DNA from 4 places in the Mesorhizobium sp. C264A genome. Region 3 is predicted to be linked to each of the others. Evidence: predicted binding sites of a transcription regulator. Region 3 holds the regulator's gene; each other region holds the start of a gene.

Region 1 (7,597 bases), 100 kb from region 3:
CATGCCGGAGCGGCCCTTGCCGCCGCGGCGTTGCGCCCGGTAGAGCGACAGCGGCACGCGCTTGATGTAGCCGGAATGGCTGACGGTGACGACCATGTCCTCGCGCTGGATCAGGTCCTCGTCTTCCATGTCGGCGCCGCCGTCGGTGAGCTCGGTGCGGCGCGGCGTGCCGAACTCGTCGCGCACGGCGGCAAGCTCGTCCTTGACGATCTGCTGGATGCGGGCGCGGGACGACAGAATGTCGAGGTAATCCTTGATCTCGTCGCCGATGGTGTTCAGCTCGTCGGCGATTTCGTCACGGCCGAGCGCGGTCAGGCGCTGCAGGCGCAGTTCGAGGATTGCGCGCGCCTGTTCCTCGGAGAGGTTGTAGGTGCCATCCTCATTGATGCGATGGCGCGGATCGTCGATAAGCAGAATCAATGACTCGACGTCCCCGGAGGGCCAGCGTCGCTCCATCAACTGCTCGCGCGCCGTCTGCGGATCGGGCGCGGTGCGGATCAGCTTGATCACTTCGTCGATGTTGGCGACGGCGATGGCGAGGCCGACCAGCACGTGGGCGCGGTCGCGCGCCTTGCGCAGCAGGAATTTCGTGCGCCGGCTAATCACCTCTTCGCGGAAGCTGACAAACGCCTTCAGCATGTCGGTCAGGTTCATCACTTCCGGCTTGCCGCCGTTCAGCGCCACCATATTGGCGCCGAAGGAGGTCTGCAGCGGCGTGAACCGGTAAAGCTGGTTGAGAATGACGTCGGCGACAGCGTCGCGCTTCAGCTCGATGACGACGCGGTAGCCCTGGCGGTCGCTTTCGTCGCGAATGTCGGAAATGCCTTCGATGCGCTTGTCGCGCACCAGCTCGGCCATTTTCTCGATCATCGAGGCCTTGTTCACCTGGTACGGGACTTCCGTGATGATGATCGATTCACGGTCGTTTCCGCGCTGTTCGACATTGACCTTGCCGCGCATGACGATGGAGCCACGGCCAGTCGCATAGGCGCTGTAGATGCCGGAACGGCCGAGCACGATGCCGCCGGTCGGGAAATCGGGACCCGGAATGATCTCCATCAGCGCCGGCGCATCGATCGCCGGATTGTCGATGATGGCGATGGCGCCGTTGCAGATCTCGGCCAGATTGTGCGGCGGGATGTTGGTGGCCATGCCGACGGCGATGCCGCCGGAACCGTTGACCAGAAGATTGGGGAAGCGGGCCGGCAGCACCTTCGGTTCGGTGTCGGATGCGTCATAAGTCTCCTGGAAATCGACGGTTTCCTTGTCGATGTCCTCCAAGAGTTCATGCGCGACCTTGGTCAGCCGCGATTCGGTGTAGCGCATCGCCGCCGGCGGATCGCCGTCGATGGAGCCGAAATTACCCTGCCCGTCGATCAGCGGAACGCGCAGCGACCAGTCCTGCGCCATGCGCACCAAGGCGTCGTAGATCGAGGCGTCGCCATGCGGATGGTATTTACCCATCACGTCGGCGACCGGGCGGGCCGACTTCACATATTTGCGGTTCCAGTGGTAACCGCTCTCATGCGCCGCATAGAGAATGCGGCGGTGAACCGGCTTCAGGCCGTCGCGTACATCGGGCAGCGCACGGCTGACGATGACGCTCATGGCGTAAGAGAGGTAGGAGCTCTGCATCTCCTCGATGATGGAGATGGGCTCGATGCCGGTAGGGCCGCCGTCGGCGCCGCGCGGGGGTTTTTGGTCGGTCAAATCGGATCACAATCTAATCAGGAATCACTGACCGCTTATATAGGAAGCACGGCCGAAACTCCAATATTCGTGGTGCTTTTCCAATGAGGATTTCAGTGGCAAATTCAAATGGATACCTCTGATTGCGACGATTTGGCCATAACGCATTCGCCGCCGCCAGCGGCAAAAGCCTGCGAAGGACAGTTTTCCAAGCCAAGAGCTTATCTGGAGGCAGACAGACGCGTCAGCGGGTAGCCACCCGCCCGGCGCGATAGTGGCCAGGCGTTTCGCCCATGACGCGCCGGAAACGGCGGTTGAACGTCGACAAATCGTTGAAACCGGCCTCGAAGGCGATTGCCGAGATGGCATCGCCTGACATGCGTAGCCGCACCGCCGCGCGGTGCAGCCGGGTTCTCAGCAGAAACTGATAGGGCGTCATGCCGGCGACCCGCCGGAATGTGCGCAGGAAATGATACGGGCTGGTCGCCGTCGCGCCGGCAAGCTCGGTGAGCGAGACCGGCCGGTCGGCATTGAGCTCGATCTGCCGCACCGCCTCGGCAACCCGTTTCTGGTCGCGGCGGCTCGGCGGTCGAACGCCAGGCACCGCATCGCTGGCGACGGGCAGTGCTGCGCCGGCAACTGCCAGTACTGCGCCCGCAATTCGCAGGCCAAGCTCCTCGAAGGCGTCGATATCGGCCGTCTCCCGCGCCGCTTCGGCCTCGGCCAGCAGCGATGCGAGCGACGGCAAGGGCGGCAGATGCGGCACGCCGAAGGCGAGCTTGCTCGCGCCGGGCACGTCGCTGGCGATGCGGTCGAGATAGGCCGGAGCGAAGTGGAAGGACAGGCAACGGTCGCCGGCGCCATGCTCATGCCCGCATTCATAGCAGGCGCCGACATTGCCGAGCAGGATCGCGCCCGGCGCCAGCATGGCGGCGCCCTGGCTGGTGCGGTAGCGGAAGGTGCCGCTGGTGACAGCGGCAACGCAGAAGGTGTCGTGCGCCTCCTCGAACGGGCGGTCGCCGGCGCCAGCCGTGCACAGCACGTCGCAGACATGCCAGCCCTGCCCCGATGCCAGCTTTTGTTCGCTCGTCGTCATGGCTTGAAAGATAGCAATTTTTCCCAAGCGCGACACCCGGTCGGGGCCTATCGCTTGCAGCCTCCTGACACAACGAAGGCAGCAAGTATGATCGGTACATCCTCCTTTGCCGAAGCGCTCCACAGCGACGGCCCCAATCCCGGCCTGGCTGAAAAGCTGGATCTCTACGGCCGCTTCGTCGGCGCCTGGACATTCGATGCCACGCGCCATCTCGAGGACGGCACGGTTTTCACCGGACGCGGCGAGGTGCATTTCGGCTGGGTCCTGGAAGGCAGGGCGATCCAGGACGTATGGATCCTGCCCGCACGGGATGCCGGCCCCTCGCCCTCGCTCGGCAAATGGACTTTCTATGGCACAACGCTGCGGGCCTATGATCCCGGCTCGGATGCCTGGCACATCTTCTGGAGCGACCCGCGCAACCAATACTACAGCCGCCAGCTTGGTCGCGCCGAAGGGGACACGATTGTGCAGGTCGGCGCCGACGGCACTGGTTCCTCGGTTCGCTGGAGCTTTTCGCGCATCACCAAGGACGGCTTCCGCTGGCTCGGCGAGCGTTCGCACGACGATGGCAAGACATGGCGTCTCGAAGTCGAGTTCCTGGCGCGCCGCGTCGCCCAGGACTGATGACGCAACATATTGCAAAAAAGGTGAAAAAACATACTTGACCATGTCTCGATCGGTGTCCGCGACACCAACGTTTCGAAGCCCTTCTACGATGCCGCGCTAAAGCCGCTCGGTTATTCTTGCCTCGGCCAGTCGCCAGGCTCACTGGGTTATGGTGCGCAAGCCGTCGCGCTGTGGGTGAACGACGCGGAGCGGCCAGTGCCATCGGACGAGAAGTTCGGTCTGCATTTCTGCTTTAGCGCGCCGACGAGGCAGAGTGTCGTCGCCTTCCATGCCGCCGCCTTGCGTGCAGGCGGCAGCGACAATGGCGCGCCGGGCCTGCGCGCCGACTATGGCGAGGACTATTACGCTGCCTTCATCGTCGATCCCGACGGCTATCGCCTGGAGGCCTATTGCAACGCTGCCGCCTAACATAGCCGGCGTCTCCGGTATCGGCATCTCAGACGGTTCCCACCGGGCAGGCTTTGCTCTACCACTATCGTGGCGCAGGGGTCCGGCCCGGCGGGAGGGGTCAGCGATGCCGAGTTTCGACAGCCTGTTCAACGCCTTCGTCACCATTCTGGTGACCATCGACCCGCCAGGTCTCGCGCCGCTCTTCCTCGCGGTGACACGCGGCATGAACCGCGAGGAACGTCAGCAGGTTTCAGTGCGCGCCTCGATCATCGGCTTCCTGGTGATGGCGCTGTTTGCGGTGGCCGGCGCGTCCATCCTGTCGGTGTTCGGCATCACGCTGCCGGCTTTCCGCGTCGCCGGCGGGTTTTTGCTGTTCTTCATCGCGTTCGAAATGGTGTTCGAGCGCCGCCAGGACCGCAAGGAGAAGATCGGCGACGTCGCCATCACCAAGGACATGATCCACAACATCGCGGCCTTCCCGCTGGCGATCCCGCTGATCGCCGGCCCCGGTGCGATTTCGGCGACCGTGCTACTGTCGGGCTCGTTTCAGGGTTTTGCAGCACAAGCGGCGCTGGTCGGCATCATCTTCGTCTGCCTTGCCATCACCTATCTGGTGTTCGTGCTGTCGGAGCGCATCGACCGCATCCTCGGCCAGACCGGCCGCTCGATCCTGACCCGCCTGCTCGGCGTCATCCTTGCCGCGCTTGCGGTTCAGTTCGTCGCGGATGGCATCAAGGCGCTTATGGCGGGGTGAACGGCAGGCCCTGCTCCCTGCTCCCTGCTCCCTGCTCCCTACTCCACCGCCGTATCGACGACCTCGAAATCGTGGGTGATGACAGCCGTCTTGGCCAGCATGGCCGAGGCCGAGCAGTATTTCTCGATCGACAGGTTGATGGCGCGCTGGACCTTGTCGTGCGACACCGCGTGGCCCGTGACGATGAAATGCATGTGGATGCGGGTGAAGACTTTCGGGTCGGTTTCGGCTCGGTCGGCGTCGAGTTCGACAACACAGTCCTCGATCGCCTCGCGGCCTTTTTCGAGGATGTGGACGACATCATAGGCCGAGCAGCCGCCGGTGCCGATCAGCATCAGTTCCATCGGGCTCGGACCCGGCGTCTTGCCTTCCGGCCCGGAGCCGGTTCCCAGCACAACCTTGTGGCCGCTGCCGGACTCGCCGACGAAGGTGCGCTCCTCGACCCATTTGATCCGGGCTTTCACGGCAATCTTCCTTTCAGAAAGCGTCACTGGCCGGAGACGACCGTGTGCATGATCCGCCCCGGCAGCAGCGTGAACACGCCGGCGCCGATCAGGGCGAAAACATACAGCGATATCATGACCCTGCGATGTTTGGCGACCCGATGCATATGCGCGTGCCAGACCGCCAGCGGCACGGCGATCAACACTAAAATCGACAAGAGATGGATCGGGCTGAACGGACCGACGAGGCGTATCTGGTGGATCCAGAAACTGGAGACGGCGACGACCAGCATCAGCGCCGCCCACTATAGCCGACGACACGATGACGCGTCGTGCCTTTCGGCAGCGCCAGTTGCGTAGCGCCAATGGCCAGCGCGGCAAGGGCCGCGAAGGCGTGCCATGGAATGGGAGGGCGCGCCGATAGAAGCGGTCCGAGCGACATCGCGCCCTCTCCTCAGATATCGCTGACTACCGTCAGCTCAGAACGGGATTTCGTCGTCCAGTTCGCGCGACGAGCCGCCGCCACCGCCGCCCTTGGAACCGCCGCCACCGCTGTTGCCGCCGCGGTTGAAGCTCTCATTGGGGCCAGACTGGCCGAAATCCGAGCCACGGCTCGCGCCGCTGCCGCCGGCATAGTTGCCGACCTGACCGCCGCCCTCGCCGCGAGAATCGAGCATCTGCAGCTCGCCGCGGAATTTCTGCAACACGACTTCGGTCGTGTACTTGTCGGCGCCGGTCTGGTCCTGCCATTTGCGTGTCTGCAGCTGGCCTTCGACGTAAACCTTCATGCCCTTCTTCAGGTACTGCTCGGCGACCTTGGCGATCTGGTCATTGAAAATGACCACGTTGTGCCATTCGGTCTTTTCCTTGCGCTCGCCGGAATTCTTGTCGCGCCAGCTTTCCGACGTGGCGATGCGGATGTTGACGACTGGGTCACCAGAATTCAGGCGGCGGATTTCAGGGTCCGCGCCGAGGTTACCGACCAGAATGACCTTGTTGACGCTACCCGCCATGACACTTCTCCGCGCTCATCCGAAACAAATTTCAAGTCGTTCACCTTACAGGCCGCGGACAATCCTGGCTTGCCGCGGCTGGCTTTTCCCACAAGGTTTTTGTTCCCTTTTCGTTCCTATACTGTTAACCACGGATTGTCAAGGAATGGCAGCAATCGCCGACGCGGGCGCGTGGATTTAGCTGACACGCAGGGGCGAGAAGCGGTGTCGTCAGCGCCGTTTTTTCGCTGGTCGCAACGGACCGAAAAAGCCGCTCCACTCCATGCCCATGGCATGGGCGCGCTGTGCGATCACGGTTGGTGCCGACATCAGCCCGACTGCAGGTTCAGATTTCAGAGCCGGGTCATTCAGCAATTTCCCGATCGCGCGCCCGTGCCACCACACCTGAGCGACGAGCGCCGCTACCACCGCGATCAGGCCCCAGGTCCCCAATCCTTCGCCGAAGATGTAAATCCCGTATGGCGGCGATAGCGCCGTACCCAGCTTGGCCAACAAGATCACGGCCACGAAACCGATGACGGCGATCGCTCCTATACCGAGTACGAGGCGGCGATAGAGCCTCAGAGCCTCGTTGAGGTTCTCGGCGGACGAAAGATCGACGTTGGAATTCATAAATACTACTCCTGCCTCGCGATGATCGGCCCATCTTGTTCCCCACGGCTTAGAGGCCCGGCAGGATCCAATCAATACGCGGCATTCAAAAACACCCCTTGCCAAATCGATAAGTATCGACTTATGCTTTTGCCATGATCGAAGCAGAGATTTTTCGCGCCCTGGCCGACCCGACGCGACGCGCCGTCTACGAGCGGCTGACTTCCGGCGAGATGAGCGTGTCGGAGTTGCGCACCGGCATGAGCGTGTCGCAGCCGGCGGTGTCGCAGCACCTTGCCGTGCTGCGCGGCGCAGGCCTGGTCAGCGAAAGACGCGCCGGCCGCAACGCCTACTATCGCGCCGATCCGCAAGGGCTCGAGCCGCTGCTCGGCTGGATCGAACGCTACCGCGCATTCTGGCCGGAGCGCATCGAAAGACTGAAGGCCGTTTTGAAGGACATGGACCAATGACCGACGAAAAGCAGACGCAGACCGCCAAAGATGCCCTCGCCTTCGAATGCGATCTGCCGGACGCACCGGAAAAAGTGTGGCGGGCACTGACCGTGCCAGACCTCTTGGCGGAATGGATGATGCCGAACGACATCAAGCCGGAAACCGGCAGCCGCTTTGCCTTTGCCGGGCCTGAGAAGCCGATCGAGTGCGAAGTGCTCGATGCCGAACCGGGGCGCCTGCTGCGCTATTCCTGGCGCGAGCGTTCCGGCGACGCCGACCGCGAGGAGCTGGGGAGCATCGTCACCTTCACACTCGCCCGCACCGTTTCCGGCGGCACGCATCTGCGCATCGTCCATGACGGGTTTGTCCTGACGCCTGCGGTCGCGATGGCCGGCGCCGGCTGCCGGCTCTGGCTGCGCGCATACAAGCCCAAGCGGCCTGTCGCCGCCAACGCGCCACGCCTGTTGCTGCGCGCCGCCTGAACCGGAAAAATCAAAACGGAGACAATGAGATGAGCGGCTTTGCCAATCTGGTGCCGATGG
Region 2 (7,597 bases), 110 kb from region 3:
CAATTCTGGGTTGAAACCCTTTTCAAGGGAAAGCGCTGCCCGCTTTCCCGGGAAAAACGTTCCACACTTTTCCTGGAATTGCTCCTAATGCATGTCGCCCAGAAGTGTGCCGCGGTTCTGGGACAACGGCATGCATCAAGACAAAGACTTAAATCGCGCCGTATGAATCCGTTTCAGCGCGACGCGCTTTAACCGATCAGCTCACCCGCTTCATCAGCGCCATGGCGCCGAACGGCGCGCGCACCTTGCCCTCGGTGATGAAGTAGACGAACACATCGCGCGGTTTCACCGGCGCGTCGAAAGTCGGATCGGCGCGCCGCAGATCGGCCGGCTGCTTGCCTTGCGCCCAGGTCTTCACCCGCGCTGCCCATTCGTCCAGGCCATTCGGCGTATAGCAATCCGGATTGTCGTCGCTGCCGGTCTGCAGCCGCGCATAGATAAAATCGCCGGTGATGTCGGCGATACCAGGATATTTGGCATGGTCGGCATAGACGATTGCCGCCTTGTATTTGCGCGCCAGGCCCACAAATTCCGGCACGCTGAAACTGTCGTTGCGCACTTCCAGCGCATGGCGCAGCGCCACGCCATCCTGCTTTTCCGGCAGCAGCTTCAGGAAGGCCTCGAAATCGTCGGCGTCGAACTTTTTCGTCGGCGCGAACTGCCACAGGATCGGGCCCAGCTTGTCGCCCAGCGCGGCAATGCCGGAGCCGAGGAAGCGCGTCATGGACTCGCCGGCTTCGCCAAGCACGCGGCGGTTGGTGACGAAGCGATTGCCCTTCAGCGAATAGACGAAACCGTCCGGCGCCTCGCCCGCCCATTTGACGAAGGTCGGCTCCTTGAAGCTGGAATAGTAGGTGCCGTTGACCTCGATGCTCGGTACCTGGCGGGTGGCGTAACTCAGCTGTTTGGCCTTGGAAAGCTTGTCCGGGTAGAAGGACGTATCCCAGGGTTCGAAAGTCCAGCCGCCCATCCCGGCGCGGATTGTCCCGGATTTGCTCATGTCATCCTCCCGAGTTCAGAAATCTGGCCGAATTCAGAAAAATCAGGCCGCCTCGCCGACAGGTTTTGTCATGTCGACCACCATCCATCCCGGCCGGTGGGGATTGGCCCGGCGGCCGGTTTCCCTGAAACCATAGGCGGTATAGATCGCGATGTTCCGCTCCATGCGCGAATTGGTATAGAGCCGCACCTCCGGCAAGCCCCACAGCCGCGCCTGCTCGTCGGCGAAGTTGAGCAGCGCTATGCCGAGTTTCTTGCCGTGAAAGGCAGGGGAGACGGCGACGCTGAAGATCATCGCATGATCGGGATGCCGCTCGACGACGATCAGCCCGGCAAGCTCCGCGCCGCTCTCCAGCAGCCAGACCTCGCCGCGCTCGATGCGCGGGGCGTAGTCTTCCGTCACCGGGATCGGCGGCGCACCGAACAGGGCGGTGTAGGGGGCGTAAGCAGCTTCCGTCAGCGAGACGACGGCGTCGAGATCGAGGTAAAGCGCCTTCCTCAATTCGGCAAGAGATGTCATGGCCGTCTACCCACGGCGGTCATGTCAAATCTTGGCCTATCCACTGAAGACACCGAGCGAAGGTCTGCGGTCACTCCGACTTGATCTTGACGGTCAGCCGCTTCACCGGCGCGGATTCCCACGGCGCTTTCAGCGTAAGCTCGATGTCATGGGAGCCGAGACTGTCTGCGCGCACCACAAAACGGTCGGTGCCGGCAGCGCCGAAGGATTCCAGATTCGGCTCGACGCTATGGCCGATCACCTCCAGTTCTGGCGCTTGCTTGGCGACCTCCCAGGCATAGCCGGTGGTTCCGGCGCCCTCGAGCTCAATTGCGACTTTCTCGCCGCCTTTTACCCGCAATTCCTGCTTGGCATTGTCCAGAGTATCGACTTTGAACGCCTTCATGGAAAGGACTCCTTCGCTGCCGAAACGTTATCATCATAGTTCTGGAACCCAAAATGGGAATTGGCCGTCGATCCCGCAAGTGGTTCCATAGGCGATACGTCCGAAGCCGCCTGATCCCCACCCGGTGCCCCAGCTGTTCTTGATGATCCAGTATTTGCCGACATCGTCATATCCGATGACGCAGATGGCGTGCAGACCGAGCAACTCGTTGGACACCGGCTTGTAGACCCCGCCCTTGTAGTAGGTAAAATCCCTGAAAACCTTCATCGCGGCGACGACCGGACCGCCCAGGAACAAGGCGCACTTCCGATCGATCGGAGATGTCGCGATCGACGAGCTTTTTAGCTTCAGCACGGACTTTATCTTGGGTTTGCACGGTTGATTGGCCGGTGTGTAGGGAAAGCCGCTTTCGATGCCTATCCCGAAGCTTGTCGCAAACAGCATTGCCTGTGGAGGCTGCCAACCGGTCGAGCAGCAGTTTCCGCAACCGCAGAAGAAGAGGTGCGCTTCGGAAAGGTCCAATTGCGGATTTGGCGTCTTTTTCTTGACGGCATCTCTGGCTTCGATTGCCGCGCAAGTGGAAAACGCCACGCAGGCACCGCAGTTGAGCTGGTTTCGAACCGCAGTCACGAAGTTCTGTCCGCCCTTGTTTCGCCAGTCGAGGCTTTTGGGAGGACTGCAGGGCGCCGCGGCGGCCATCATGGCCATCGTCTCGTTGACCGCCAGTTCGTCTGCCGAAGCGCCGATGCCGAAATGAGCCATGCCCGGCGCTGCCTGCTCGGCGAGATGGCTCACACTCGTTTCGCCAGCCTCCCAGCGGTACTTTCGCTTGTTTTTGAGAAGCGACTTAACTTTTTCAAGTGAAAGCGTGGCCATAGGTTCCCCCTCCCGCCATTTGTCAAATCCGCAAGCTGATCCTCTTCAGAAAACCAGTTCAATTTACAGTTTGAGAGGCGATAATTTGCTTTTGATTGGAAATTGTCAACAATCAAAGACTATGTCGACTGCAAATAGTCAGGCCGACAATTCAACAGTCAAGATCAGGCTATCAGACATGCTGCTGCATAGAAGTGCAAACGGGATGTGTTCGCAAACGTGTCAAGACAGCTCACCGGGGTTCTTCCACGCAACCAACCGGTGCGGCTATCACTCCGCCGCTTCGCGCTTGCCTCCGGGCCGCCGCTCCAGCAGTTCCTTCAGGAACTGGCCGGTGTAGCTGCGCTTTTCGCGCACGATCGCTTCCGGTGTGCCTTGTGCCACCAGCTCGCCGCCGCCATCGCCGCCTTCGGGGCCGAGGTCGAGCACCCAGTCGGCGGTCTTGATCACCTCGAGATTGTGCTCGATCACCACCACCGTGTTGCCCTGGTCGACCAGCTCGTGCAGCACTTCCAGCAACTTGGCGACGTCGTGGAAGTGCAGGCCGGTGGTCGGCTCGTCGAGGATGTAGAGCGTCTTGCCGGTTGCCTTGCGCGACAATTCCTTGGCGAGCTTGATGCGCTGCGCCTCGCCGCCCGACAGCGTCGTCGCCTGCTGGCCGATATGGATGTAGCCGAGGCCGACCTGCTTCAGCGTCTCGAGCTTGTCGCGCACGCCGGGCACGGCGGCAAAGAAATCGACGCCTTCCTCGACCGTCATGTCCAGGACGTCCGCGATCGACTTGCCCTTGAACACGACATCCAGCGTCTCGCGGTTGTAGCGCTTGCCATGGCAGACGTCGCAGGTGACGTAGACGTCGGGCAGGAAGTGCATCTCGATCTTGATGACGCCGTCGCCCTGGCAGGCTTCGCAGCGGCCGCCCTTGACGTTGAAGGAGAAGCGCCCCGGCTGGTAGCCGCGGGCCTTGGCTTCGGGCAGGCCGGCGAACCAGTCGCGGATCGGTGTGAAGGCGCCGGTGTAGGTGGCCGGGTTCGAACGCGGTGTGCGGCCGATCGGCGACTGGTCGATGTCGATGACCTTGTCGAGGAATTCGAGGCCCTCGATGCGGTCGTGATCGGCCGGATGCTCGCGCGAGCCCATGATGCGGCGCGACGCCGCCTTGAACAGCGTCTCGATCAGGAAGGTCGATTTGCCGCCGCCAGACACGCCGGTGACGGCGGTGAAGGTGCCGAGCGGGATTTCGGCAGTGACGTTCTTGAGGTTGTTGCCGCGCGCGCCGACGATCTTCAGCCGGCGGTTTTTCTTGGCCTCGCGCCTGACACCGGGCGTGGCGACTTCGAGCGCGCCCGACAGATATTTGCCGGTGATCGAATTAGGATTGGCCATCACCTGCTGCGGCGTGCCCTGGGCGATGATCTCGCCGCCATGGATGCCGGCGGCCGGGCCCATGTCGACGACATAGTCGGCATGCAGGATGGCGTCCTCGTCATGTTCGACAACGATCACCGTGTTGCCGATGTCGCGCAAATGCTTCAGCGTGTCGAGCAGGCGCGCATTGTCGCGTTGGTGCAGGCCGATCGACGGCTCGTCCAGCACATAGAGCACGCCGGTGAGGCCGGAGCCGATCTGCGACGCCAGACGAATGCGCTGGCTCTCGCCGCCCGACAGCGTGCCGGAATTGCGCGACAGCGTCAGATAGTCGAGGCCGACATCGTTGAGGAAGCGTAGCCGGTCGCGGATCTCCTTGAGCACCCTGACAGCAATCTCGTTCTGCTTGTCATTGAGCTGCGCCGGCAGATCGGTGAACCATTTGTCGGCGTTGCGGATCGACTGCTCGGTGACCTCGCCAATGTGTTTTCCGGCGATTTTGACCGCCAGCGCTTCCGGCTTCAGCCGGTAACCCTTGCAGACCGGGCAGGGCGTCGCCGACATGAAGCGCTCGATCTCCTCGCGCATCCAGGCGGATTCGGTTTCCTTCCAGCGCCGTTCGAGATTGGGAATGACGCCCTCGAACGTCTTGGTCGTCTTGTAGGAGCGCAGGCCGTCATCATACTGGAAGGTGACCTCGCGCTCGCCGGTGCCACGCAGGACGGCATCCTTTGCCTCTTCGGTCAGGTCTTTGAACTTGTCGCCGAGCTTGAAGCCGTATGCCTTGCCCAGCGCTTCCAGCGTCTGCGCATAATAGGGCGAGGTCGATTTCGCCCACGGGCTGACGGCGCCGTCGCGCAGCGAGACGTTTTCGTCCGGCACGATCAGGCTGGCGTCGATGGCGCGCTGATTGCCGAGGCCGTCGCAGGTCGGGCAGGCGCCGAACGGGTTGTTGAACGAGAACAGCCTGGGCTCGATCTCCGGAATGGTGAAGCCGGAAACCGGGCAGGCGAATTTTTCCGAGAACAGGATGCGCTCATGGGTCTCGTTCTTCGATTTGTTGACCGAGTCCTCGCCGGTCTGGCTGGCGTCGAGCGGCCGGTCGGCGAACTCGGCCACCGCCAGCCCTTCCGCCAGCTTGAGCGCCGTTTCGATGGAATCGGCAAGCCGTGTCGCCAGGTCGCCGCGCACGACGATGCGGTCGACGACGACGTCGATGTCGTGCTTGTACTTCTTGTCCAGCGCCGGCACGTCGGCGATCTCGTAGAAGACGCCATCGACCTTGACGCGCTGAAAGCCCTTCTTCTGCAGCTCCAGCAGTTCCTTGCGATACTCACCCTTGCGGCCGCGCACGATCGGCGCCAGCAGGAAAAGGCGCGTGCCTTCCTCGACCGCCAGCACCCGGTCGACCATCTGCGAAACCGTCTGGCTCTCGATCGGCAGGCCGGTGGCCGGCGAATAGGGGATGCCGACGCGCGCAAACAGCAGGCGCATATAGTCGTAGATCTCGGTGACGGTGCCCACTGTCGAGCGCGGGTTCTTCGACGTGGTCTTCTGCTCGATCGAGATGGCCGGCGACAGGCCGTCGATCTGGTCGACATCCGGCTTCTGCATCATTTCGAGGAACTGGCGCGCATAAGCCGACAGGCTCTCGACGTAACGGCGCTGGCCCTCGGCATAGATGGTGTCGAAAGCAAGCGACGATTTGCCGGAGCCCGACAGGCCGGTCATGACGATCAGGCTGTCACGCGGCAGGTCGAGATCGACATTCTTTAGGTTGTGTTCGCGTGCCCCGCGAATGGAAAGGTATTTATGGTCGGCCATCGCCGGTCGCCGCCTCAGGTCTGGTGTCAGTGGGATCGGCGGGTTTTCCCGGCCATTCCCTATATAGGTATTTTTGCCGCCACGTCGAGAGACGCCACACTTCTCGACCAAAGCCGTTTAACCGTCTTTCGCGCGAACGGGCAAGCGGAAAGAACAAAGACCGAACACGCTCCTGACATAGCTGTGCAGAAACTGACAAGGGTGTTTCAGAAACTGACCCTGACGTAAGCTCCCGGCGATCACATTTTCCGTAACCGGCTATTCAAGGTTGACGCCGTCGAATCAGGGGCGCACTCTGCCGGAGTCAACGGAGCCGGCCGTCTTTGATGGCCTCGCCGCCCATAGCGGCCTGCGAGACGCCGCAGGTTTTTGCGATTTGTGCTTCGGATTGACACCAGTCGCAACGGACATAGGAGCGGAGCATGACGCCACCGGATAGTCCCTTGAGGCTCCACCTGCTAGTGGAGCCGCGGCGGGCATAAGTGCCAGGTAGTTTCAAGGCATTGGAGTGTATGCGTCCAAACGAACGCATCGCGTCAGTCCAACAAACCACCAGACAAACCGTGACCTGCCGAATCCCACAAAAATCAGAGACGGCTAGTCGGATCGTCGGCTGAATGCCGCGAAGCATCCGAAATCAAAGTCGGTATAACACTACCGGCAGTTTGGATTTGGAATCCAAAAAAAGCCCCGACCGTTAGCGGAAGCAACGGCGGGGCTGTTCTTTTGCGAGGAAGTCGTCGGCGCAGGCTTTCTCTCCCGTATAGTAGCTGGGAGAAGGGGCTACCGGCGCGGCGGCTTGATCCCACCCGTGCCGACATCGACAGTGATGCTGCCGGAAATCCTGACATCGGTGTCGCCGATCTTGAACGTGCCGTTCTCGCCGGCAGACAGCGCGTCGTCCGGCTCCGGCTGCGGCGCGGGCTTGGCGATGCGGTAGTCGCCGGTCACGCCGGGCAGGGCGCCTTTCCGCGACGTGCTGGTGCTGCCCCCGGCAAAGGCCATGCTCGATGTCGCCGCCGTGATGGCAATGGCTATGGTCAGTCTGTTCAGGTGGTAGCGCATGGCAAGACTATAGTGCCGCGCTCAAGGCGAGGCCAGACCAGCGGCGTTGAAATTGAGGGAACACCGGCCTGCATTCAATCCGCCGATCAGGCCGCTGCCTGCTTGCGGGTGTCGAAGACGTGGTCGACGAGGCCCCAGTCCTTGGCCTCCTTCGCGGTCATGAAGAAATCGCGGTCGAGCGTGCGTTCGACCTCTTCGTGGGTGCGGCCGCAATGTTGAGCGTAGAGGTCGGCCATGTGCCGCTTGGTGCGCAAAATGCCTTCGGCGTGACGCTGGATGTCGGAGGCCTGGCCCTGGAAGCCGCCCAAAGGCTGATGCAGCACGATGCTGGCATTGGGCAGCGCGATGCGCCGCCCCGGCGTTCCCGCCATCAGCAGGAAGGAGGCCATCGACGCGGCAAAGCCCATGCACACGGTCGACACCGGGCAGCTGACATATTGCATCGTGTCGTAGATGGCGAAACCGCTGGTCACCACGCCGCCCGGCGAGTTGATGTAGAGCGAGATCTCCTTGTCGGGATTGTCCGATTCCAGCGACAGGAGCTGGGCGCAGACCAGCGC
Region 3 (7,597 bases):
AGTTCCACCGCGACCTGCTGATCGTCGCCGACGCCTATGCCCGCGAAATCCTGGAGGTGACGCCCGACGACATCTTCGTCGGCTCCCCGCCCCTTGCCTTTACCTTCGGTCTTGGCGGGCTCGCCATCTTCCCGCTGCGCTTCGGCGCCGCGGCGACGCTGCTGGAACAGGCGACGCCACCCAACATGATCCACATCATCGAGACCTACAAAGCGACCATTTCCTTCACCGCTCCAACCGCCTATCGGGCCATGCTCAAGGCCATGGATCAAGGCGCTGACTTGTCCTCGCTGCGCGTCGCGGTTTCGGCGGGCGAGACGCTGCCGGCGCCTGTCTTCGAGGAATGGACTGAGAAGACCGGCAAGCCGATCCTCGATGGGATCGGCGCCACCGAGATGCTGCATATCTTCATCTCCAACCGCTTCGACGACATGAAGCCGGCCTCCACCGGCAAACCCGTCGGCGGCTATCAGGCACGCATCGTCGATGACGAGATGCGGGAGTTGCCGCGCGGCTCTACTGGCCGGCTGGCGGTGCGCGGCCCGACCGGCTGCCGCTACATGGCCGATGCCAGGCAAAAGGACTATGTCCGCGACGGCTGGAATCTCACCGGCGATACGTTCACGCAGGACGAGGATGGCTTCTTCCACTTCGCCGCGCGTTCCGACGACATGATCGTCAGCGCCGGCTACAACATCGCCGGCCCCGAGGTCGAAGCGGCGCTGCTCTCGCATCCCGACGTCGCCGAATGCGCGGTGACCGGCGCCGAGGACGGCGAACGCGGCCAGATCGTCGAGGCGCATATCGTGCTTGTGCAAGGCGTTTCGCCGGACGCATTGACCGTCAAACGCCTGCAGGACCACGTCAAGGCAACGATCGCGCCCTACAAATATCCGCGTTCGGTGAAGTTCATCGACGCCTTGCCCAAAACCCAGACCGGCAAGATCCAGCGCTTCCGGTTGCGCGCGGAGAAGATCAATTGATTAAGCCGCACGATCCGGCGTCCGATGGCGCGCAGATGTCGTTCAAGGAGCGGATGTCCTACAGCGACTATCTGCAGCTGGACAAGGTGCTCGATGCGCAGGCGCCGCTGTCTTCTGCCCATGACGAGATGCTGTTCATCATCCAGCATCAGACATCCGAATTGTGGATGAAACTGGCCCTCCACGAGATCGGCGCCGCGATCCGCTCGATCCGCGCCGACCGCCTCGAACCGAGCTTCAAGATGCTGTCGCGTGTCGCGCGCATCTTCGAGCAGCTCAACAATGCCTGGGACGTGCTGCGCACGATGACGCCAAGCGAATACACCGAGTTTCGCGACGCGCTCGGCCAATCCTCGGGCTTCCAGTCGTGGCAGTACCGCGCTATCGAGTTCATGGCCGGCAACCGCAACCTTGCCATGCTCGGGCCGCACAAGCACCGGCCCGACCTTACGGACAGGCTGGAAGCCATCCTGGCCACGCCGTCGCTCTATGACGAGGCGCTTCTGCTTTTGGCGCGCAATGGCTTCGACATCGGCGCCGACGCCAGTCGCACGGACTGGCGCGAGACGCGCGTCGAGAACGAAGAAGTGCTGGCTGCCTGGCAAACCGTCTACCGCGACCCGCAGCGCTACTGGATGCTCTACGAACTGGCCGAGAAGCTGGTCGACTTCGAGGATTATTTCCGCCGCTGGCGCTTCAACCACGTCACAACGGTCGAGCGCATCATCGGCTTGAAGCGCGGCACGGGCGGCACCTCAGGCGCCTCCTATCTGAAGAAGATGCTGGAGGTCGTGCTGTTTCCGGAGCTCTGGACGGTCCGCACCCGGCTCTAGAGCATTTCACCGTTTAACGGAAACGGCGAAATGCTCTAGCTCTTTGATTGACGCAATTTCGGACGGAAAACCGCTTCACACTTTTCCTGAAATTGCTCTAGTTTCTCACGTAACCGCGGTCTTCACCGCGAAGCGGGCGTCCTGCCAGGCGCCGGTGCGCAGAATATCCTCCAGGACTTCGACCGCCTGCCAGACATCGCCATATCCGACATAGAGCGGCGTGAAGCCGAAACGGATGGTCGACGGCGCCCGGAAATCGCCGATCACGCCGCGCTCGATCAGCGCGCGCATCACCTGATAGCCATGCGGATGGAGGAACGACACCTGGCTGCCGCGCTGGCTGCCGTCGCGAGGACTTTCCAGTTCAAGCCCGTAGGCGCCGCATCTGGCTTCGACGAGCTGGATAAACAGGTCGGTCAGCGCGATGCTTTTTCTGCGCACCGCCGCCATGTCGACGTCGTTCCAGATATCGAGCGCGCCCTTGAGCGCCCGCATCGACAGCACCGGCTGCGTTCCGCATAGGAAGCGGCGGATGCCGCTGCCGACGGCAAAGCCCTGCTCGAAGGCAAACGGCCGCGCATGGCCCCACCAGCCGCTGAGCGGCTGGCTGATATCACCATGGTGGCGCTCGGCCGCGTAGATGAAGGCCGGCGAGCCCGGGCCGCCATTGAGGTATTTGTAGGTGCAGCCGACAGCGAAATCGGCATTGGCACGGTCGAGTTCGACCGGCAAGGCGCCGGCGGTGTGGCAGAGATCCCAGATGATCAGCGCGCCGGCGTCATGTGCCTTGCGCGTCAGCGCCGCCATGTCGCGCAACTGGCCGGATTTGTAGTTGACGTGGTTGACCAGGATGACGGCAACGCTGTCGTCGATCAGGTCCTCGATTGCGGCCGCGTCGACGCCCTCCAGCCGCAGCCGCGTTCCCGGCCGGGTCGAGGCGACGCCTTCGGCCATGTAGAGGTCGGTCGGGAAACTGTCGCCCTCGGCAACGATGACCGACCGATTCGGCCGCATGCCGAGCGCGGCGTGCAGCAGCTTGTAGATGTTGATCGAGGTTGTGTCGCAGACCACCGTCTGCCCGTCAGCCGCGCCGATCAGTCGTCCGAGCTGATCTCCCAGTTCCACCGGCATGTTGAACCAGCCAGCCGTGTTCCAGGCGCGAATGAGGTCCTGCGCCCATTCCTGCGTGGCGGCCTGCTGCAGTTCGCTGAAGACGACCGCTGACGCGGCGCCCAGGGAATTGCCGTCGAGATAAATCACGCCTTGCGGCAAGACAAAGCGTTCGCGCATGGAGCGCAGCGGATCGGCGGCATCCATTGCTTGGATTGTAGCGAGATCGGGTGTCGTGCTCATGATCCGGCGCCCCTCCATGGACAAACGCGCGCGGCGGAGCCTGCCGCCCAAACATGCCGGCGATCTTGAGTGGTCGCCCTTGAACTGTCAAACATTATATATAATTCACCCATTGAAAGGCTTTGATATATAATGATCCGCCGAGCGTTTATATCTGATGGATCACGATGCTGGATGACGAGCAGACCTCGAAGACGGAAGCGGCCTATCGCCTGCTCAGGCGCGATATTCTTGCGACCCGGCTGGCGCCTGCCGCGCCGTTGAAGCTGAGCACGCTGCGCAACACCTACGGCATCGGCTGGACGCCGTTGCGCGAGGCGCTGTCGCGGCTGGAGGCGGAACGGCTTGTGACCGCCATCAGCAACCGCGGGTTTGCGGTCGCTCCCGTCTCTCGGGCGGAGCTCGAGGATTTGGCGCGTGCGCGGCTGGTGGTCGAACTGCCCCTGCTGGTGGAATCGATCGAGGAGGGCGACCGTGAGTGGGAAGACGCGGTCGTTGCCGCCCACTATCGTCTCTCACGGTGCGGGTCTGTTCTCGACGATCCATCGGATGATGCGGTCGACGCGTGGTACGAAAAACACGATGCCTTCCATGCGGCGCTGCTCAGTGCCGCGACATCCAGCTGGCTGCTGCGCTTCAATGCGACGATTTCCGACCAATTGCATCGCCATCACCGCTTTCTGGGTCTGGCCCCGACGCTGCGCGCCGCCGCCGGCCGCACGGATGGCCACCGGAAGGCCGTGGCGGCCCTGCGCGACGCCGTGGCGATCGAACACCATACCGCCCTGATGGAAGCGGCCCTCGATCGCGACGTCGAACGTGCGAAAACTCTGATGACCGCTCACATCGGCTACACGCTGCAGGTCTATGCCCAGAGTGAACCCGGCGCGGATGCTGCGCAGCCCCATCCGAAAAGGAAGCGGCGATCGTAGCCGACGACGCAGGGCACTTTGTCTTCGTTTCACCCCGTTGCCGGCCAACGACTACGAGCGCCGCTCGCGGTGCCGAACGTCACGCTGAACAAAACGTCAACACATTCATTAAACTTTAAAAGGTTGCGGAACACAACTGGAACAGATAGTGTTTGTTCTGGGTTTGTTTTTTCTGATTCTGGTTTCAGAACCCCTGGGGGCCGCGATGCTGACGCGCAAACAACATGAGCTTCTGATGTTCATCCATGAACGCCTGAAGGAGAGCGGAATCCCGCCGTCCTTCGATGAGATGAAGGAAGCGCTTGACCTCGCCTCCAAGTCCGGCATCCACCGCCTGATCACGGCGCTTGAGGAGCGCGGTTTCATTCGCCGGCTGCCGAACCGGGCGCGCGCGCTGGAAGTGCTGCGGCTGCCCGACTCGATCGCACCAGGCCTCAATGCGGCGAGGAAGTTTTCGCCGAGCGTCATTCAGGGCAGTCTTGGTCAAACCGGCCAAGGGCAAGGCGGCCAGGGACAAGGCGCGATGGGCCAAGGCGGTATCGGCCGCCAGATCAAGCCGGGCTCGCCGTCGCGTTCGATGTCGGCCGGCAATGACGACGCCGTTTCGGCGGTGTCGATCCCGGTGATGGGACGCATTGCTGCCGGTGTGCCGATCGACGCCATCCAGCATCAGACCCATTCGATCTCGGTGCCGCCTGACATGATCATGGGCGGTGAACACTACGCGCTCGAGGTCAAGGGCGATTCGATGATCGAGGCCGGCATTTTCGATGGCGACACGGTCATCATCCGCAATGCCGACACAGCCAGCCCCGGCGAGATCGTGGTGGCGTTGGTCGACGATGAGGAAGCGACCCTGAAACGCTTCCGCCGCAAGGGCGCCTCGATCGCCCTGGAAGCCGCCAACCCGGCCTACGAGACCCGCATTTTTGGACCGGACAGGGTGAAGGTGCAGGGCAAGCTTGTCGGATTGATCCGGCGCTACTGAGCCGGCTTGGGTTTGTACTTTTCACGCTGGTTGTAAGGCGGCAGGCCGCGCGCTTCGCGGGAGAAGCGGCGCTGCTCGTGCCAGGGGCGATACGGCTTGTCGACGGCGAAGCGGATGGTTGGCGCTGCAGCTGCCGATTGCGGATCGAAGAAGACGGCGGCGCTGCCGTCGCGGGCCAGCTGTTTCTTCGTCACGACCAGCACCAGCGGGTCGCGGCACGGATTGTAGGCCGTGGCGTCATCGATGACGATCAGGCTAGCGAAGGCACAGGCCGGCCGCGCCGTCTTGCGGTCTTTGGCAAGGGCTACAATGGCTCCGGAAGGGTGTCGGGCGATACAGAGATCGCCCATGCAATAGAAGGGCGACCCGGGCGGCAGATCGAGCGGATCGAGATCGAACCGCGTATCTGTTGCCTCGAAAATCTCGGGCGGGATAATGGTTTCGGCCCGCAGCGCCCGTTTCCAATTGTCCGTGGTGAATTCGTTGGAGCGTTCGCGGTTGAGGGCGAGTTCGCCGCCACCTATCGGCATGGCCACCAGATGTGCGTCCTCGGATATGAGCACGTCGGGCGTAAGCACCTGCGGCACCGTCAACAGGCCGGCCAGCGCGAAAGGCACGGCCGCCAGCCTGAGCCAGGTGGTGGCCATGGTGGCGATGACGAGGGCGACCGCCACCAACAGCACCGAGCGGATGGAGATCAGCCCGACGGCGTCGACCGGCGAGCGCTCGGAAATCCAGGCCGATATAGCGATCATCGCCATCAGACCCTTGCCCATCACATAGAGGAACGGCCCGTCGGCGCCGAACGGCATCGCCAGTGCGCTGAGCACGGCAAAGGGCATGACGATCAACGAAACAATCGGCATCACGGCCAGATTGGCGATCAGGCTGAGCGGCGACACACGCTGAAAATGCCAGATGGCGAACAGCAAGGTTGCACTGCCGGCGATGATCGAGGTCATGGCGAGGCCGCCCATGGCCAGCGCGAATTTTCGCGACAGGAAGCCGACGAAGGAGCGCTTTGCCAGCGGCGTTCTCACCTTGTCGGCGCGGTAATCGGCCCAGCCGGCATAGGCGCCGACAAGGGCGGCGGTGGCGGCAAACGACATCTGGAAGCTGGGACCGACCACCTCGTGCGGCGACACCAGGATGACGGCGATGGCGGAGATCGCCAGATTGCGCATGGTGAGTGCGGCGCGATCAAACAGCACGGCGACAAGCATGACCGCCAGCATGATGAAGCTGCGCTCGGCGGCAACCACGACGCCTGAAATAACGAGATAGGCGGCGATGGAGACGAGTGCTGCCACTGCTGCATATTTCTTGACTGGGCGGCGCGAAGAGAAATCGGGAAACAGCGCAAAGGCGCCACGCAGCAACGCCATGATGGTGCCGGCAACCAGCGCCATGTGCAGGCCGGAGATGGAGATGATGTGGTAGATGCCGGTGCGCCGCATCGCTTCGTTGACCTCGTCCGGGATGCCGGCGCGCACGCCGACAATCAACGCCGCGGCAATCTCGCCTTCGGCGCCGCCGATCTTGCCCCTGATATGGTCGGCAATGTTTTCGCGCGCGTTCTCGATTGCCGAGGAGAGCCGTGCGGTCAGCGGCGGCGGTCCCTGCGTAGCAATGGTTTTCGGATTGCCGAGAAAGAAGCCGCTGCCGCCGATGCCGGTGAAATAGCTGTCGAAGGAGAAATCGTAGCTCTCCGGCCGCACCGGACCGGTCGGCGGCAACAGCCTGGCATAGCCGGTGATCAGGGAGCCGGCGGTCATATCGGCGGGAACGGTCCGCGCCGAGAGCCTGACCCGCTCCGGGGCGTAGCGCAGCTTGGGGTAAGCGGTCGAAACCACGTCGAGCGTCAGCCTGATGCGCCCGCTCTCCATCTGTTCGAGACTGACGACGCGGCCGGTCAGCCGTGTCTGGATCTCGGAGCCGAGCATCTGCGTTCCGGCGCGCCAGGTCTCGACCTTGGCGGCGACGACGCCGAGCGCGCACAGCATCGCGGCCATGCAGAACAGATGCGTCCTCGGCCGAGGTCGCGTGGCGACAGCGCAACATGTCGCCAGCACCACAATGGCGATTGGCTGCGCAAAGCCGGGCTCGCCGGCCAGCGAGAAATAAATGATGACGCCGGCCGCCAGGAAAACCGGCACCAGCAGGAAGGCGACGCCCCGGTCGAGCTCCGTGTTGGCGGCCACGGCAAGGCTGCGGCGGAGCGCGGGCCATGACGGACGGCGAAGCCGTCTGCGCAGACGGGCGATAGATCCGGGCGCTGTGGCTTGCGCCGGCAAGGCGTGACCGGGCAGCGCAGGCGCGACGCCGGGATGCGGCTCCGGCAGCGCGAGGGGCAGCGGCTCGGCATAGGGACTATCGGCAAACAGCGAGCGTTCGCTGACGCTTGCCTCGGCGCCTTCGCCTTCCTTCGTGCCCCGGCCACGTCCAGCCATCGGGTCTGCCCCTTGCGCCCCAGACCTCCTATGCTACATGAACGCGCAAAGCGCGAAA
Region 4 (7,597 bases), 470 kb from region 3:
CAAGACGGCGCGCAGGATGGGGATTGCCACCGTAGCGGTCTATTCCGACGCCGATCGCGACGCCGTGCACGTCGAAATGGCCGACGAAGCCGTGCATATCGGGCCATCGCCTGCCGCGCAAAGCTATCTCCTGCCTGAGAAGATCATTGCTGCCTGCAAGGAGACGGGCGTGCAGGCCGTGCATCCCGGCTACGGATTTCTGTCGGAGCGGGCCGCTTTCTGCGAAGCGCTTGAGGCTGAGGGCATTGTCTTCATCGGTCCGAAACCCAAGGCGATCAAGGCGATGGGCGACAAGATCGAATCGAAGAAGTTCGCCAATGCCGCAGAAGTGTCGACGGTACCGGGCTGGCTTGGTGTCATCGAAAATGCCGACCATGCGGAAAAGATCGCCGGCGAGATCGGTTATCCCGTGATGATCAAGGCCTCGGCCGGCGGCGGCGGTAAAGGCATGCGCATTGCCTGGAGCCAGTCGGAAGTGCGCGACGGCTTCGACCGGGCGCGCTCGGAGGCGAAAAGCTCGTTCGGCGACGACCGCGTCTTCATCGAAAAGTTCGTCGTCGATCCGCGTCATATCGAAATCCAGGTGCTGGCCGACGCGCATGGCACCGCCCTCTATCTCGGCGAGCGCGAATGCTCGATCCAGCGCCGGAACCAGAAGGTTGCGGAAGAGGCGCCGTCGCCATTCCTCGATGCCAGGACGCGCAAGGCCATGGGCGAGCAGGCCGTGGCGCTGGCCAAGGCGGTCGATTACCAGAGCGCCGGCACCGTCGAGTTCATCGTCGATGCTGAAAAGAACTTCTATTTCCTTGAAATGAATACACGATTGCAGGTCGAGCATCCGGTGACGGAGCTTGTTACCGGCATCGACCTGGTCGAGCAGATGATCCGTGTCGCCGCCGGCGAGAAGCTGGCGATCGAGCAGAGCGACGTCAAGCTGAACGGCTGGGCGGTGGAAAGCCGGCTCTATGCCGAGGATCCCTATCGCAATTTCCTGCCCTCGATCGGCCGGTTGACGCGCTACCGGCCGCCGGAGGAGGGCACGTTCGGCGATGTCGTCATCCGCAACGACACCGGCGTCACCGAAGGCTCCGAGATTCCGATGTTCTATGATCCGATGGTGGCAAAACTCTGCACCTGGGCGCCCACGCGTATCGAGGCCATCGATGCCATGTCGGAAGCGCTGGACAGTTTCGTCGTCGACGGCATCGAGCACAACATCCCGTTCCTGGCGGCGCTGATGCAGCATCCGCGCTGGCGCGAGGGGCGGATATCGACGGGCTTCATCGCCGAGGAATATCCTGACGGCTTCGCGCCGATCGTGCCCAATGGCGATGAAAAGGCAGTGCTGGCGGCGATCGCCACCGCGGTCGAGCTTCTGCGCCGCGATCGGCTTGACCGGCTGGGCGGGCGGCTGGCGCCGCATTCGGGCGCACTCAAGCGCGATTGGGTGGTGAAGCTCGGCGACGACTATCTCCAGGCTTCGATCATCGAGGGCATGATCTCCATTCCGATGGAAATCGATCTGTCGGTCGATGGCGGCAAAGCGCTGACCGTGGCGTCCGACTGGCGGCCGGGCGACCTCATCTGGCGCGGCACTGTCGGTGCCCGCAAGGTCACGGCGCAGATCAGGCCGCTGCCGAACGGCCTGCGCATCGCCTGGAAGGGCATGTCGGTGACGGCGCGCGCCATGCTGCCGCGAACGGCTGAACTGGAAAGGCTGATGCCGGAAAAGGTGGCGCCGGACACGTCCAAGATGCTGCTTTGCCCGATGCCGGGCCTGGTCGTGTCGATCGCGGTTGCCGAGGGGCAGGAGGTCAAGGCCGGCGAGACGCTGGCCGTGGTCGAGGCGATGAAGATGGAAAACGTGTTGCGCGCCGACCGCGATCTTGTCGTGTCGAAGCTCAACGCCAAGCCGGGTGACAGCCTGGCTGTGGATGCGGTGATCATGGAGTTCGCCTAGAGATTGTTTGGAAATTCTACTCCGGCGGCCATCTGAAGGCGGTTTCTGCGCTTCCCGTGCTCACGGACCAAATGTCCGCTGCGCTCCGGTTCTCGAAACCACCATCATATGACTCGCCAGAGCGAATTTCGAACAATCTCTGAGCCGTGCGGCTGGGTACGGAAGCCTGTGGTCGGTGGTCATTTGTGCTGGACTGGCATCGCCCGGTCCGGGACAATACATCTCCATCGACTCAAAGCCCTTCGAGCAATTTGAAACATCATGGCTGATGACAAACTTCCACGCGATCCCCTGAGGCGCGAAGCAGCGCTCGCTGCTGCGCGCCCGGAGGCGCCGGCGCGGCCGTTCATCCATCTGCGCGTGCATTCGGCGTATTCGCTGCTCGAGGGCGCCTTGCAGGTCGCCGCCGTTGTCGGTCATGCCGTCAAGGACGAGTGCCCGGCAATCGCCGTCACCGACACAAACAATCTGTTCGGCGCGCTTGAGTTCGCCCAGAAGGCGGTGAAGGAAGGCATCCAGCCGATTATCGGCTGCCAGATCGATCTCGCCTTTTCCGGCGAGACCAGTGACGCACAGCGCGACCGCCGCCGCCACGGGCCGGAGATGAACGCCGTGGTGCTGCTCGCCGCCACCGAGGTTGGCTATAGCAACCTCGTCAGGCTGGTCAGCCAGGTCTATCTGGAGACGCCGCCGGGCGAGCCCGTGCATCTGACGTCGGCAATGCTGGAAGGCCGTAGCGATGGCCTGATCTGCCTCAGCGGCGGCCCGCGCGGCCCGATCGGCCGGGCGCTGAAGGAGGATCGCCGAGATCTTGCCGAGACGCGGCTTCTGGCACTCAAGGCGCTGTTCCGCGACCGGCTCTATGTCGAACTGGATCGCGTTTCCGGTTATGACCGCGCCATCGAGAAATCATCGGTCGACCTTGCCTATGTCCATGATCTGCCGCTGGTCGCCACCAATGAGGCGTTCTTCGCCGCCCGCGACGACTATGAAGCGCATGACGCGCTGATCGCGATTGCCGAAGGTTCGGTGGTCGCCGCCGACAACCGCCGCAGGCTGACATCGGACAATTTCCTGCGCAGCCAGGCGGATATGGCGCGGCTGTTCGCCGACCTGCCGGAAGCGATAGACAACACCGTCGAGATCGCGCTGCGCTGTTCCTACTATCCCAAGACCCGCAATCCGATCCTGCCACGCTTTACCGGCGGCGATGTCGCCGACAATGAGGTGGCGCTGAAGGCCGAGGCCGATGAACTGCGCCGGCAGGCCCATGAAGGTCTCGACGCCCGGCTGGCGGCGCATGGACCCACCGCCGGCTACACGGTCGAACAATACCGCGAGCGGCTCGATTTCGAGCTCTCCATCATTGAGAAGATGAAGTTTCCCGGCTACTTCCTCATCGTTGCCGACTTCATCAAATGGGCAAAGGCGCAAGGCATTCCGGTCGGGCCGGGCCGCGGTTCTGGCGCGGGGTCGCTGGTCGCTTATTCCACCACCATCACCGATATCGATCCGCTGCGCTTCTCGCTGCTGTTCGAGCGCTTCCTCAATCCCGACCGCGTGTCGATGCCCGACTTCGACATCGACTTCTGCCAGGACCGGCGCGAAGAGGTCATCCGCTACGTCCAGCAGAAATATGGCCGCGACCAGGTGGGACAAATCATCACCTTCGGTACGCTGCAGGCGCGCGCGGTGCTGCGCGACGTCGGCCGCGTGCTGCAAATGCCTTACGGCCAAGTCGACAAGCTCTCCAAAATGGTGCCGCAAAACCCGGCCAATCCGGTCAAGCTGGCGGATGCCATCGCCAACGAGCCGCGCTTTGCCGAGGAGGCCGAGAAGGAGCCAATCGTGCAGACGCTGCTCGATATGGCGCAAAAGCTGGAAGGGCTCTACCGCCACGCTTCGACGCACGCCGCCGGCATCGTCATCGGCGACCGGCCCTTGTCGGAACTGGTGCCGATGTACCGCGATCCGCGCTCCGACATGCCGGTCACCCAGTTCAACATGAAATATGTCGAGCAGGCCGGGCTGGTAAAATTCGACTTCCTCGGCCTGAAGACGCTGACGGTGCTGGAGACGGCGGTGAAGCTGATCCGCCGGCGCGGCATCGAGATCGACCTGGCGACGATCCCGCTCGACGATCCTGAAACCTACGCCATGCTGTCGCGCGGCGAAGTGGTCGGTGTGTTCCAGGTGGAAAGTGCCGGCATGCGCAAGGCGCTGATCGGCATGCGGCCCGACTGCATCGAGGACATCATCGCGCTGGTGGCGCTCTACCGTCCCGGCCCGATGGAGAACATCCCGACCTACAACGCCAGAAAGCATGGCGAAGAGGAGATGGCATCGATCCATCCCAAGATCGACCATCTGGTGAAGGAGACGCAAGGCGTCATCGTCTACCAGGAACAGGTGATGCAGATCGCGCAGGAACTGTCGGGCTATTCGCTCGGCGAAGCCGATCTGCTGCGTCGCGCGATGGGCAAGAAGATCCGCGCCGAAATGGACAAGCAGCGCGAGCGCTTCGTCACCGGTGCGGTCGAACGCGGCGTCGGCAAGCCGCAGGCCGACTTCATCTTCGACCTTCTGGCCAAGTTCGCCGACTACGGCTTCAACAAATCGCACGCGGCCGCCTACGCCGTCGTGTCCTACCAGACCGCCTATCTCAAGGCGCATTACCCCGTCGAGTTCCTGGCGGCGTCGATGACGCTCGACATGGGCAATACCGACAAACTCGCCGATTTCCGCCAGGATGCGCTGCGTCTCGGCATCGAGGTGGTGGCGCCGTCGGCGATGACCAGCTTCCGCAATTTCGAGGTCGGCGAGAACCGCATCTATTATTCGCTGGCGGCCCTCAAGGGCGTCGGCGACGCTGCGGTCGAGCACATCGTCGCCATGCGCGGCGAAAAGCCGTTCAAGAATCTCGCCGATTTCTGTGAAAGGGTCGATCCCAAGATCGTCGGCAAGCGCGTCTTCGAAAGCCTGATCATGGCCGGCGCGCTCGACTGCTTCGGCCACGACCGCGCCCAGATGATGGCCGGCGTCGAACGGATGATGGGGCTGGCTTCGCTGGCGCAGCAGAATGCCATTTCGGGCCAGCACGACATTTTCGGCGCGTCGCTCGGCGCGCAGCAGCAGGCGCTCAATTTGCCGCAGACCGATCCGTGGCTTGCCGCCGACCGGCTGCACCGTGAATTCCAGGTCGTCGGCTTCTATCTTTCGGCGCATCCGCTCGACGAGTACAAGGCGGCCCTGCAGAAGATGCGCGTGCAAAACTGGGGCGAGTTCTCGGCTGCGGTCAAACGCGGTGCCGCCGCGGGCCGGCTCGCCGGCACCGTCACCACCAAGCAGGAGCGCAAGACCCGAACCGGCAACAAGATGGGCGTCATCGCCTTTTCCGACACATCTGGCCAATATGAAGCCGTGCTGTTTTCGGAAGGGTTGGCGCAGTATCGCGATCTGCTCGAGCCCGGACGTTCGGTGGTGATCACCGTTTCGGCCGAGGATAGGCCCGAAGGGGTCAATCTGCGCATCCAGACGGTGCAGTCGCTGGAGGATGAGGCCAGCCGCATCCAGAAGGCGCTGCGCATCTTCGTGCGCGATGCGGCTCCGATCGGCATGCTGGCCGGCCAACTGGCGGTGAAGGGCGAAGGCCAGGTCAGCTTCGTGCTGATCAAGGAGGCCGGCCAAGGCGAGATCGAGATCGAATTGCCCAACCGCTACCGCATCTCGCCGCAAATCGCGTCGGCCATGCGCGCGGTGCCGGGGGTGGTCGAGGTCGAGCTCGTCTAGGCTGCGCTGATATACACGGCAGTCGCATCGACGTCGGCCAGTGCATGACGGCCTAAAGATGCTCTGGGCCTGACATTGCAGCCGATAGGGCCAGCGTGCGGGGCGTGGTTGAACTGACCTTCCTTTGAACCACATGCGTTGAGCAGAAACTTCACAGGAACGCACAATCATGCCCAGCCGCGAACGCGTCGAAGCCTTCCTCAAGGAGGTGGTCGAAGGCTGCCACGTCAAGGCGATCGCCGACTTCTACCATGACGATGCCACCATGCAGGAAAATCTCGGCGTCCCGCGGCGCGGCAAGGAAACACTGATGGCGCATGAGCAGGCAGCACTCGACCGGATCGAGAAGATGCACACCCATCCTGTCCAGACATTCCTGGTCGATGGCGACAATGTCGCCATACGCTGGACCTTCGACCGTGTCGACAAGGTCGGCACCGTGCGCCGGCTGGAAGAGGTGGCCCTGCAGCGCTGGCATGGTGACCGGATTGCGGAGGAGCGGTTCGTCTACGACACCGCCTCGGCCTGGCGCCTCGTGGGGCCGGATGGCAAGGTGGTGGAGGGGTGACGATCACCGGGTCAGGTCATGATGAGATTTGGTTGAAATCTCATCATGATCTAACCCTTTGTTGGAGCATGATCTTTTCCAAAACCGGCACCCACTTTTTGGGATCATGCTCTAGACGGCCCCGGCTGGGACCGTTACGCACTTGTGATGAAGGCAGCCGAGAAGGACGGATTGCAGCAAAACTCAGCGATGGCGCGGCTGCGTGACAGGCTGCGCAAGCTCTATCACGGGCGCACGCCGGCGGCGTTCCGGTTTCAACTGGCGGCGGTCATCATCGACCTCGCCATCATCGCCTTCTTCGTTGCCACGCCGGTGCTCCAGGACAAGCCGTCATTCCTGTGGCTCGACTATACCGTCGCCGCATTGGTCGCCGCCGACCTGATTGCCCGGCTGTTAGCCTCCAACGACATGTTGCGGCTGATGAAACAGCCGACATCCTGGGTCGATGTCTTCATCCTTTTGACGCTGCTGATGCCGACGGCGCTGGCAAATCTGGCGTTCCTGCGCATCCTGCGGCTGTGGTCGCTGTCGCGCAGCGGGTCGCTGTGGCGGCATTTCGAAATGCGTGGCTTGAGGCCCTGGCGCGAGGCGAGCCACGCGGTCATCAACCTGTTGACGTTCCTGTTCGTCATCACCGGCTTCGTCTACACCTTCTTCTTCCGCACCGGCGCCGGCCTCGAAAACTACATTGATGCGCTGTATTTCACCGTTGCCACGGTGACGACCACCGGTTTCGGCGACATCGTGCTGCCGGGGATCGCCGGCAAGCTGACCGCGATCGCCACCATGATCATCGGCATCTCGCTGTTCGTCAGACTGGCGACGGCGATTTTTCGACCCGCCAAGGTGTTCTTTCCCTGTCCGCAATGCGGACTGCAACGGCATGAGCCGGACGCCGTGCACTGCAAGGCCTGCGGGCATCTTCTCAACATACCGGATGAGGGGAATTGACCGACCGCTACGAGGCCGCGACCTCGGCCGGCTTTGGCGCCTTGCGCTGCAGGTTGAGCAGGTTGCCCATCAGGATCAGCAGGGCGCCGCCGGCTGTAAAGATGTCGATCTGCTCGCTGTAGAGCAGCCAGCCGATCAGCGCCGACAGCGGCACGCGCAGGAAATCCATCGGTGAAATCACCGTAGCGTCGGCATAGGTGAGGGCACGCGCCATGCAGAAATGCGACGACATGCCGGTGAAGGCAATCAGCAGGATCCATGGCCAGAGTTCGAGCGGTGGGTTGCGCCATTCATAAAGCGCCGGGATCAGGCCGACCACCGACTGGATG

The links. The regulator LexA, encoded in region 3, represses DNA repair genes until DNA is damaged. The targets are predictions, from matches to a motif close to TGTTCNNNNTGTGTTCNG.
Region 1: a site for LexA is predicted at 6,113-6,130, ahead of ssb (single-stranded DNA-binding protein). Genes of this name have one in related genera too.
Region 2: a site for LexA is predicted at 6,122-6,139, ahead of uvrA (excinuclease ABC subunit UvrA). Genes of this name have one in related genera too.
Region 4: a site for LexA is predicted at 2,078-2,095, ahead of dnaE (DNA polymerase III subunit alpha). Genes of this name have one in related genera too.

The regions. Positions count from the first base shown of each region.
Region 1 is NZ_JAMYVY010000001.1:1,916,138-1,923,734, forward strand. Features, by position in the region: gene gyrA (DNA gyrase subunit A) at 1-1,710, opposite strand, end outside; gene NKL04_RS09465 (helix-turn-helix transcriptional regulator) at 1,934-2,785, opposite strand; gene NKL04_RS09470 (hypothetical protein) at 2,873-3,409, shown strand; gene NKL04_RS09475 (VOC family protein) at 3,443-3,820, shown strand; gene NKL04_RS09480 (MarC family protein) at 3,927-4,556, shown strand; gene NKL04_RS09485 (OsmC family protein) at 4,595-5,020, opposite strand; partial or broken gene NKL04_RS09490 (DUF2306 domain-containing protein) at 5,044-5,441, opposite strand; gene ssb (single-stranded DNA-binding protein) at 5,479-6,012, opposite strand; gene NKL04_RS09500 (hypothetical protein) at 6,223-6,624, opposite strand; gene NKL04_RS09505 (ArsR/SmtB family transcription factor) at 6,759-7,073, shown strand; gene NKL04_RS09510 (SRPBCC family protein) at 7,070-7,537, shown strand; gene NKL04_RS09515 (ATP-dependent Clp protease proteolytic subunit) at 7,567-7,597, shown strand, end outside.
Region 2 is NZ_JAMYVY010000001.1:1,923,839-1,931,435, reverse strand. Features, by position in the region: gene NKL04_RS09545 (DUF72 domain-containing protein) at 197-1,000, opposite strand; gene NKL04_RS09540 (GNAT family N-acetyltransferase) at 1,043-1,519, opposite strand; gene NKL04_RS09535 (protease inhibitor I42 family protein) at 1,590-1,904, opposite strand; gene NKL04_RS09530 (C1 family peptidase) at 1,938-2,780, opposite strand; gene uvrA (excinuclease ABC subunit UvrA) at 3,051-5,972, opposite strand; gene NKL04_RS09520 (hypothetical protein) at 6,756-6,977, opposite strand; gene NKL04_RS09515 (ATP-dependent Clp protease proteolytic subunit) at 7,124-7,597, opposite strand, start outside.
Region 3 is NZ_JAMYVY010000001.1:1,812,794-1,820,390, forward strand. Features, by position in the region: gene NKL04_RS08895 (AMP-binding protein) at 1-983, shown strand, start outside; gene kynA (tryptophan 2,3-dioxygenase) at 980-1,816, shown strand; gene kynU (kynureninase) at 1,922-3,169, opposite strand; gene NKL04_RS08910 (GntR family transcriptional regulator) at 3,337-4,101, shown strand; gene lexA (transcriptional repressor LexA) at 4,307-5,089, shown strand; gene NKL04_RS08920 (ComEC/Rec2 family competence protein) at 5,083-7,539, opposite strand.
Region 4 is NZ_JAMYVY010000001.1:1,340,934-1,348,530, forward strand. Features, by position in the region: gene NKL04_RS06500 (acetyl-CoA carboxylase biotin carboxylase subunit) at 1-1,960, shown strand, start outside; gene dnaE (DNA polymerase III subunit alpha) at 2,222-5,749, shown strand; gene NKL04_RS06510 (nuclear transport factor 2 family protein) at 5,919-6,317, shown strand; gene NKL04_RS06515 (potassium channel family protein) at 6,465-7,268, shown strand; gene NKL04_RS06520 (DMT family transporter) at 7,276-7,597, opposite strand, start outside.